3 regions of the Mesorhizobium sp. L-8-10 genome follow, and region 1 is predicted to be linked to each of the others. Evidence: predicted binding sites of a transcription regulator. Region 1 holds the regulator's gene; each other region holds the start of a gene.

Region 1 (3,273 bases):
TTGAACAGATCATCCAACGCAATCTGCGGTACCGAAACCTTGGCCCAGCCGTCCATCGCTACGCGGTTATCCAAGGTGGATTTCGGGTTGAGAGAAAACGAGCCGCCGGCATCGGTCTTCGCGCTCGCGATGGCATGGATCAGTTCCGGCTCATTGAGCCCGTTGAGGGCGAAGTTGCCGGGGATGATCTCGACTAGTCGTTGGTCGGCTTCGATCGCGACTATGCGAAGGTCCGGAGCGGAGCGGCGAGCAAATACGGAAACCATGCCACTGTTTGCGCCGACATCGATGAAGTTTCGGAAATGTTCCTGAGCGAGCAGCCGATACAGACCTGACGCCATCTCTTCGAATTGCCGGCGCTGCCGGTACCAGTCGGCGTCCTGCGGCAATGTGTGCAGCCTGACCGGACCGATCGCAACTTCTGACAGGCTCATCTCGTCGGATCCCTCGCTTGAGCGAGTTCCTTCTTCCATCCCCGAAAGAAAATGTCCATGCACAGTAATCTGCGGAAGCTCTGAAACTCGTCCTGAAACATGAAGGCTGGCACAGCGATTATCGCATCGCACCAGGCGCAGCGACGATTAAGGGCGTAACAAGATGGTATCCTTTGAGTAGTCGGCGGCGTCGACCGCCGCGCTCTTTGGGATTGGATCGGGAAGGCGGCATGCCCGACAGGGAAGCCAGAAGCACCGCAAAGCGAGAAAGCCTGCGATCCTTGCGCCACCCCATGTCTATCCTCCGGTCTAACCGGCGCACCGAGCCATCCAGTATCGTCGGCCCTGTGCTACGGGATCGTTTACGCCCCTTCGGTGCGCTTGACACTTGCCCCAGCTGTGATGGTGAGGCCGCTTGGCAAGCAGCGCTAGAGTCGAATGGAGAGCCAGCCGACAACGTCAGCGTAATCGATTGCAATAGGACCGAACCGGGCGCCGAATGACGGGGACCGCCGCCGGCGCTGCTCGCAGTTCACCCGAATTTAGCCAGTTGCGGAACACAACTGGAACAGATAGTGTTTGTTCTGGTTTTGTTTATGATCTGATTCCTTGAGGAACGGCATGCTGACGCGCAAGCAACATGAACTGCTTCTGTTCATCCATGAACGGCTCAAGGAAGCGGGCATCCCGCCGTCGTTCGACGAAATGAAGGAGGCGCTCGACCTCGCTTCCAAATCGGGAATTCACCGGCTGATCACCGCGCTCGAGGAGCGGGGCTTCATTCGCCGGTTGCCGAACAGGGCCCGGGCGCTCGAGGTCATCCGACTGCCCGATTCGATCGCGCCGGGGCTTGGCGGCGCGCGCAAGTTCTCGCCGAGCGTCATAGAAGGCAGCCTGGGCAAGAAACCCGCGCCCCCTGCCCGTCTTCCCGCCGCCGGCAACGACGACGAAGCGACTGTGGCGGTCGCCATACCTGTGATGGGCCGGATTGCGGCCGGCGTGCCGATCGAGGCGATACAGCACAAGACCCACTCGATCTCCGTTCCACCGGAGATGATCGCCGGCGGCGAGCACTATGCGCTCGAGGTCAAGGGGGACTCCATGATCGAAGCCGGTATCTTCGACGGAGACACGGTCATCATCCGCAATGCCAGCACGGCCAGCCCCGGAGAGATCGTCGTGGCGCTGGTCGACGACGAAGAGGCGACGTTGAAGCGCTTCCGCCGCAGGGGCGCGTCGATCGCGCTCGAAGCGGCCAATCCCGCCTACGAGACACGAATCTTCGGACCCGACAGGGTGAAGGTGCAGGGAAGACTGGTCGGCCTGATCCGCAGATACTGATACCGACGGCGCATCCGGCATTCGTGTGGGACGGATCGTTGTCACCGGCACGGCGGGTCTGGTCGGTTCCGCGATCGCGGCCGCGTTGCGCAGAACGGCGGAAGTCGTCGGCGTCGATATCAGGCCGGGCGCCCAGGTCGATGTGCTGGCGGATGTTGCCTGTCGCAGCGACGAGCTTTCGCGCGCCTTTGAGAATGTGGAGGCGGTGGTTCACACTGCGGCGCTGCATGCGCCTCATGTCGGCTCGATCGACGAGGCACGGTTCTGGAAGGTCAATGCGGAGGGCACGGCGCGCCTCGTCGATCTGGCGGTCGCCCACGGCGCCAGCCACTTCGTCTTTACCAGTTCCACATCCGTCTACGGACATGCATTGGTTGCCGAGGGACGCGCAGCCTGGATCGATGAAAGCGTCACGCCGGAACCGCGCGACATCTACGATGTGACGAAGCGCGCGGCCGAGGAGCATGTGCTGGCCGCGGCGTCCGGAATCCGGGCGACCATCCTGCGCATGGGCCGCTGCTTTTCCGAACCCTCGCCAGACATGGCGCTCTGGCGCTTGTATCGCGGCATCGACCGGCGTGACGTGGTCGATGCCCATCTCGCTGCGCTGCGGCGCAAAGGCCCGCGCGGCGAAGTCTATGTGATCTCCTCCTCGTCGCCGTTCCTGCCCGACGATGCCGAAGCCTTGTGGAACGACGCGCGCGGCGTCATCGAAGCCCGCGCGCCGGATTTCGCCCACGCCTTCCGGCGGGCGGGGTATCGTCTGCCGGCACGGATCGATCGTATCTATGCCACGGAGAAGGCTCGCAGGGGATTGGGCTTCCAACCGCGATACGACGGTCTGGCCGTCCTTGCAGGCGACTGCGATCCTTCGCCATTGCCTAGTCCGGCATCGTGACCGCAGACTTCCGCGCCTTCGGCCGGAACGGCGGCAGTCCGCGCGCCTCCCGCGAGAATTGCCGATGCGCGTGCCATGGCCGATAGGGCTCCGCCAAGGTGAATCTGACGATCGGCCTCTCGCCGGACAGCGATATTTGTGCGGTTCCCTGGCGCGCCAGATGCCGCTTCGTGATCACGAGCGAGCTGTCGTGCGGGCACGGGTTCTCAGCGGTCGCATCGTCGATCACGATGAGTGCGGCGAAGCCGCAGGCAGCCAGAGCCGCCTCGGCCGTCTCAGCATGAGCCACGAAGACGTCGGGCGCCTGTCGCCCAAGGCACAGGCCCCCGCCGCAGAGAAAGCCGACGGTCACCGGCAGGTCGCCGTGCCGCAGCAACCTTGCAGGAGACACGCCGACCGGGCCGGACGCACCCTCTTGGGTCCGTCCGGCTTTCGCCCCTTCCGGTGCGGCGGCGCCCGATCCCGTCCGGCTGGGCTTCGCCAAGGCCCCCGTTCCTGTAGCGCGTTGCCAATCCTCTACCGTAAAGCCGTTCGGACGGGAGCGGTTGACGGCGAGCCGGCCATCCTGGAGCGGCATCCCGACCAGGCGCGCATCCTCGG
Region 2 (3,273 bases), 180 kb from region 1:
GCAAGGAGCAGGCCTGACACCGGCTCGTTCCCTGTCTCCTCCGTTTCAGCAGGGTCGCAAAGCTTGCCGTGTCCGCGCCGCGCCCGCTGGCGTCTGGGGGAAGGTTGCGATACGACTTTCCCCGGACACGGGGGGATGCTTGATGCCGAACTACGACAGTCTGTTCAACGCTTTCGTCACCATCCTCGTCACCATAGACCCTCCCGGCCTCGCTCCTCTGTTCCTGGCCTTGACGCGCGGCATGAACCGCGAACAGCGTCAGCAAGTCGGGTTCAGGGCGTCTCTCATCGGTTTTCTTGTGCTTGCCCTTTTTGCGGTCGCCGGGGCGGGCATCCTGTCGGTGTTCGGCATCACGCTGCCTGCCTTCCGGGTTGCCGGTGGCCTGCTCCTTTTCTTCATCTCCTTCGAAATGATTTTCGAGCGGCGCCAGGAGCGAAAGGAGAAAAGCGCCGACGCCGCGATCACCAAGGACCAGATCCACAACATCGCCGCCTTTCCCCTGGCTATCCCGTTGATAGCCGGCCCCGGCGCGATCTCTGCCGTGGTGCTGCTCTCGGCCTCGCTGCCCGGCATCGGCGGTCAGGCGACGCTGGTTGGCGTCATCCTGGTCGGCATCATCCTGACCTACCTGGTGTTTCTGGTCGCCGAGCGCGTCGACAAGTTCCTCGGTCAGACGGGGCGGTCGATCCTTACGCGGCTGCTGGGCGTGATCCTGGCCGCGCTGGCCGTTCAGTTCGTGGCCGACGGCGTCAAGGCCCTGACGGCGGGATGAGCCGCGCCGAGGCTCGGCCGATCAGCCGATCGTGCTTCAAGCCGCCTCCATGGCGGCCGAACGGTCAGGCACCAGACGTAAGGTTCCCGGCCGGCGTCAGCGGTAGCATCACACGCAGCACTGGCGGCCCGGCGAGGTCGAAGTCGGCAGGGTATTCTTCGCGGTGATGCAGGATCGAGACGTCCCGCTCTTGTCCTTCGGTCTCGATCCAGTCGATCATCCGGCCATAGTGCTTTACGACATCGCCATCGTCGGGACCGTGCCAGACGCAGGCGAAACGCATCGCAGGCAATGAGAGGAGCCGGTGCCCGGCGGCCGGAGCCATGTATTCCGCCGCCTCGATCCCGACGAAGTAGCGGAACCCGTCCGGCCGGTCGTTCCATGAAATCCCGATGATCATACGGGACCAAGGATCGTCTTCGGCGGCCGCGGCGATCTTCATCTCCTCGATGAGCGGATGGATCGCCCCCGCCGCCGCTTCGGCGTAGGTGCCTTCCCAGACCAGGCCGCGAAGACGCTGCGGCGCCCGCTCGGCGATGGCGAAGCGATGGCTGCCGAACTCGCCGCAGCGGGCACACATCGTCAGCGGTCAGAATGGGATCTCGTCGTCGAGATCGCGCGACGAGCCGCCGCCACCGCGTCCGAAACCGTCATTCGGGCCGGATTGGCCGAAGTCCGATCCGCGCTGGTGGTCGGAGCCGCGGCCACCGCCGCCATAGCTCCCCTGACCTTCACCACCCTGCCCGCGGGCGTCGAGCATCTGCAACTCGCCCCGGAATTTCTGCAGCACGACCTCGGTCGTGTAGCGGTCCTGGCCGTTCTGGTCCTGCCATTTGCGGGTCTGGAGTTGACCCTCGACATAGACCTTCATGCCCTTCTTCAGGAACTGCTCGGCGACCTTGGCCAGATTGTCGTTGAAGATGACGACGCTGTGCCATTCGGTCTTCTCCTTGCGCTCGCCGGAGACCTTGTCGCGCCACGTCTCGGATGTCGCAATCCTCAGATTGACGACCGGATCGCCGGAGTTCAGCCGCCGGATTTCGGGATCGGCGCCCAGATTCCCCACCAGAATGACCTTGTTGACGCTACCCGCCATGAAACTTCTCCGCGCTCGTCCGAAACCAATGCTTGTTCGCGGCGCACTTTAACCGATCACCCTCGGCGGTGCGCCGCGCCGCCGGTCAATTCAGCGTCCTGTCCACAACAGTTTTTGTTCTCTTTATGTTCTACACGCCATTGCAGGAGATGGCAAGAGCGTCGGGAAATGCGGCCGGTCGTTCAGCCCTATGTCGCACACATATGGCCGGGAGCCGGCCGTCGCAGGCCAACCGCCGGGTCAACAATATCGTGACTTGGCGTTGACGCCGGAGCGCCCTATACAACCGTCATGATGACGACATCCCGACTGCTTCGCTTCGCCGCTACGGGCATGGCCGCGTCTCTTGCGGGATTCCCTGCGTTGGCGGATCAGCGCCAAGCCGGATCAGCCTCCGAAAAGCTTCCCGGCGTCGAGGGCGCCTACAGCATCGTGGCGCCTGCCCCCGAACCCCTCGAAGCGCCGTCGGAAGGGGGCGGTTACACCTTCAAGGCCGGCAACACCGATATCAGGATTTCCGGCAGCGTTTCCGTCGAGATCGGATTCGGCCCCGAGATCGCAGGCGAGGATCGCCGGTAGCCCATCCCGGCCCGTAGCTGCCGGGCACAAAGAAACGGCCCTGCCGCCACTGGGAGCTCGCAGGGCCTTTTTCTCGAACTTCTGATTCGATTGCCGGAGTTCTAGCTGCCGGCTTTCATTTCGGATGCGACGCGGCTTTCTGCCGACGATCCGACTATGGTCTCTGATTGTAGGGGATTTACGTCAGATCAGCGTTGCCCCACGGGCAACGTTACCTGGCGCGGCTCCACACGCAGTGGAGCCAATCTGGACTGTCCGGTGGGGTCATGCCTCCGCTCCTCTGTCCGTTGCTCCAATGTCTTCCGACGCGCTAATCCGCTGTTCACGGCGTCTCGCGAACGGCCCGGCGGCCACGAAGAGCGCCCTGTGAGCGCTCGGCTTCGGGTGACTGTCGAAGTTTGCCCCCTGCCTCGCCCGGCGTCAACCTTTCCCTGGCCCGAACGGAAAAATGTGATCGCGGCCGCCTCGTCGTACGGGTTTTTCCACACGCTGTTTGTCAGGAGCGTGTTCGGCCTTTGTTCTTTTTGCTTGCCCTTACGGGCGCAACCCGGCTAGACCACAATTTCGACGAGGTGGCCGGCGGATCCGGCGCCGGCCTCGACGTAGCGACAAACGTGCTTACATAAGGGCCTGGCCGGAGCGACCCAGCCACCCGAACTCCACAACACAGGCGGCGGACCGGCCATGGCCGATCACAAATACATCTCCATTCGCGGTGCGCGTGAGCACAATCTGAAGAATGTCGACCTCGACCTGCCGCGCGACCGGCTGATCGTGATGACGGGCCTGTCTGGCTCGGGCAAGTCGTCGCTGGCTTTCGATACGA
Region 3 (3,273 bases), 1.2 Mb from region 1:
CCCATCTTCTTCTGCGACGGCGCCTCGATGGTGATGCGGTCGCCGGCGTTGACCTTCGGCACCATCAGGGCCGGAGCCGCGACGAGCGTCGCCAGGAGCGCTGAGCGGGCCAGAAGGCGGAGGATCCCGGTCAGGGTGTTCATCGTCGTTGCCTCGTTCATCTCGGTTCAGTTCCTCGCCGGCGGGGCGCAGACGAGCCCTTGTTCCATCACGCAAGGGACGATCATGCCGATCTCCCAGGACCGTGCCTTCCGGCTCGTCTCCGCCACCAGGATCGACAGCAGGATGCCGAACAGGGCCATCAGCAGGCAGACGATCGTGAAGCGGCGGGCGAGCATCGGACATCCCTTCGTTCAGTTTCGAAGCCAGAATGCATCCCCCGCGCTGAACCATTGCTGAGAGCGGCGTTCATCCGGCGTTCAAGAAACTTGACAGCAGGGTCAATATTCCCGGCTTGCGTTGCACCGGCACGGAACTATCTGTTGTCGGCGACCAATTACCGGAGATGTGCCGATGACCACCCAGTCGAAGCCGATCGAGCTCTATTACTGGCCCACGCCGAACGGCTGGAAGATCACCATCATGCTCGAGGAACTGGCCGTTCCCTACGAGGTGAAATACGTCAATATCGGGCGCGGCGAACAGTTCGAGCCGTCATTCCTGAAGATCGCGCCGAACAACCGCATGCCCGCCATCATCGATCCGGAAGGTCCCGGCGGCGAGCCGATCTCGATTTTCGAATCCGGCGCCATCCTGCAATATCTCGGGCGCAAGTTCGGCAGGTTCTACGGCACGGACGAACGCTCGCGCACCGAGATCGACCAGTGGCTGTTCTGGCAGATGGGCGGGCTCGGGCCGATGGCCGGCCAGGCGCATCATTTCCGGCAATATGCACCCGAGAAGATCCCATATGCGATCGACCGCTACACCAACGAGGTGAACCGGCTCTACGGCGTCATGAACAGGCGGCTCGCGGACCATCCCTATCTGGCCGGCGACTACTCGATCGCCGACATGGCTTCCTATGGCTGGGTGCGGCCGTACAAGAACCAGGGCCAGGACCTGGAGGACTTTCCGAACCTGAAGCGCTGGTTCGAGGCCATCAGCGCTCGGCCGGCCGTGATCGAGGCGGTTGAGATCGGCCAGGAATATCGGCGCAATCTCGCCGACGACAAGGAGGCCCAGAAGGTGCTGTTCGGGCAGCGCGCCCGGGCCTGAGGCGCACGGACTGAGCCCTCACCCGACCGGTGCCGGCCGGGTGAGGGAGTGGGGCGCTAGAGCTTTGACCAGGTCTGGCCTTTGCAGATGAGGCCGCCGAGCACGCAGCCCTTCATGTTGAGCGACGCCCCCGACAAAGTCGCCTTGCCGGAATAGGTCTTGTCGTCCGCGGGATCGGTGATCTCGCCGCTGTATTTGTTGCTGCCGCTGGCCTGCATCTTGCCGATGCGCTTGCCGGCGAACTTGCCCGATTTCAAAGTGATGCAGAACGCGCCGCCGCAATTCGCGATCGCCGCGGTCTCGCCGCTTGAAGTCTTCCAGTTTCCCTCGATAGGGTCGGCATAGGCGGTGCCGGCCAGAAGCATGGTCGCCGCGACGGCCAGGCTCAGTTTCCGAAACATGACGTCCTCCCATTGGTTGCCTGCGGCGGGCCTCGCTCTTCGCCGCTTCCGTTTACGCAAACGTAAGCTAGTCCAGCCCGTGCCGAAGCGGAAGCGGTGCCGTAGGGGAAGATGCGCGATATTTCACGGAAACCCCGCAGCCTGGAAAGTCGCGCTCCAGCCATATCTTAGTCGTCGTCAGCCTCTTTCGTGGTTAGCGAAGGCTTTCGCCGGGCGCATCGGATTTTTCTCGAATCTTTCGGAAAAGCGAGGAAAGCCGGGGCCCCTTATCCTTAACGAACTCTCTCGTTTACTTATTGTTTTAGCTTTGTTTTCCTCAAATTAAGCAAGCCATTTAACGGCGAATTCAAGCGTTCGGCGCATTCTCGGAAGCATCGAAAGGGCGGCTCGACGGCAACGCGGGACAGGCTCTCAGGAGACGAGACAGGGGACTGGAAATGGCACGTTTCGAAATGCTTGAAGCTGGATTTGGCGCCATGGGCTCGACGGCACAGGCCGACATCCTCTTGGAACTGGGCATGATGTATGCGACCGGGCGCGACTGCGCGACCGACCTCGTCGCCGCCCACAAGTGGTTCAACATCGCCGCGATCAAGGGTTCGGCCCGCGCAGCCGAGCTGCGGTCGGAACTGTCGGCGACGATGTCGAAGACCGAGATCGCCCGCGCTCTTCGCGAAGCGCGTGAATGGATGACGATGCACTGATCGGCGCCGGGCGACCGATCGGGAACTGAACGAGTTCAAACAGGGATGCCTTCCGGAAAAGAGCGCGGATAGCGCCGGACCGGATGGCCGAGGCGAGAAAGGGCGGGGGCCCAGTGAAAGGCCGCGACCGGCGAGAACAGGCCGGCGCGGCCTTTCCGCGTTCGAGGTTGCCTTCCGCGCCCGCCTGCCGCGTTCGGCAGCTATCACAACGGGGCCGCACTGATCCCGGGCCGCGGAGTGGTCGCGGCGGCGCTCCAGACCGGCAAACCGACCCAGGCGATGATCGGCCGATCATCTTCGACGAGAAGGGCGACAGCGCCAGCTACGACATCAACGTCTGGCGCGACGGCATATACGGCAAGGTGCGGGAATGGGCGCGCCCCCGGGTGACGTCCCAACAAAATGGCCGGGCCGTCTCCGGCCATTTTGTTGCCGGGCCGCCTGGCTCCGCCACATCTCAGCTTTGGTCCGCAATCTCGGCGAACCGCACCAGCACCGTGCCGTCGGTGACCTGGGCGCCTTCGGCGGCGATGGCCTCGACGGTGCCGTCGTGAGGCGCGGCGATGGTGTGCTCCATCTTCATCGCCTCGAGCACCAGCAGGGGCTGGCCCTTCTTCACAGCCTCGCCGGCTTCGGCGCGCACGACCTTCACCAGGCCGGGCATCGGAGCGCGCAGGCTGTCGCCTCCGCCCGCGTCCTCCTCCGAGCGCGACAAAAGATCGGTCACGGAAAAGGTGTAGGCCCGGTGATCGTCGAATACGGTGACATGGCCCGGCCATGCGACCGCCCGGGTATCTTCCGGCGACAGGGAGAGCGACTGCTTGAGGCCGTCGACGGCGATGTCGAAGCGGCCGCTCGGCCGCGCCGCGACGGCCGCGCTCACCGTGTGGTCGGCCAAGCTCAGCTTCACCGTGCGCGCCACCTGATGGAAATGCGCATAGCCCGCGAGG

The links. Region 1 encodes LexA, which represses DNA repair genes until DNA is damaged. Its sites were predicted from a motif close to TGTTCNNNNTGTGTTCNG; they were not measured.
Region 2: the regulator LexA is predicted to act here: its motif matches at 1,984-2,001, upstream of ssb (single-stranded DNA-binding protein).
Region 3: the regulator LexA is predicted to act here: its motif matches at 1,917-1,934, upstream of JN280_RS29260 (sel1 repeat family protein).

What each region holds. Positions count from the first base shown of each region.
Region 1 covers NZ_AP023263.1:5,017,787-5,021,059, reverse strand. The annotation lists gene JN280_RS23235 (FkbM family methyltransferase) at 1-434, opposite strand, end outside; gene lexA (transcriptional repressor LexA) at 1,056-1,775, shown strand; gene JN280_RS23225 (NAD-dependent epimerase/dehydratase family protein) at 1,801-2,673, shown strand; gene JN280_RS23220 (ComEC/Rec2 family competence protein) at 2,657-3,273, opposite strand, start outside.
Region 2 covers NZ_AP023263.1:5,194,527-5,197,799, forward strand. The annotation lists gene JN280_RS24075 (VOC family protein) at 1-17, shown strand, start outside; gene JN280_RS24080 (MarC family protein) at 143-772, shown strand; gene JN280_RS24085 (GyrI-like domain-containing protein) at 837-1,352, opposite strand; gene ssb (single-stranded DNA-binding protein) at 1,362-1,868, opposite strand; gene JN280_RS24095 (hypothetical protein) at 2,232-2,447, shown strand; gene uvrA (excinuclease ABC subunit UvrA) at 3,132-3,273, shown strand, end outside.
Region 3 covers NZ_AP023263.1:6,249,924-6,253,196, reverse strand. The annotation lists gene JN280_RS29280 (hypothetical protein) at 1-161, opposite strand, end outside; gene JN280_RS29275 (hypothetical protein) at 168-338, opposite strand; gene JN280_RS29270 (glutathione S-transferase N-terminal domain-containing protein) at 514-1,218, shown strand; gene JN280_RS29265 (DUF2147 domain-containing protein) at 1,275-1,619, opposite strand; gene JN280_RS29260 (sel1 repeat family protein) at 2,057-2,323, shown strand; gene JN280_RS29255 (acetyl-CoA carboxylase biotin carboxylase subunit) at 2,781-3,273, opposite strand, start outside.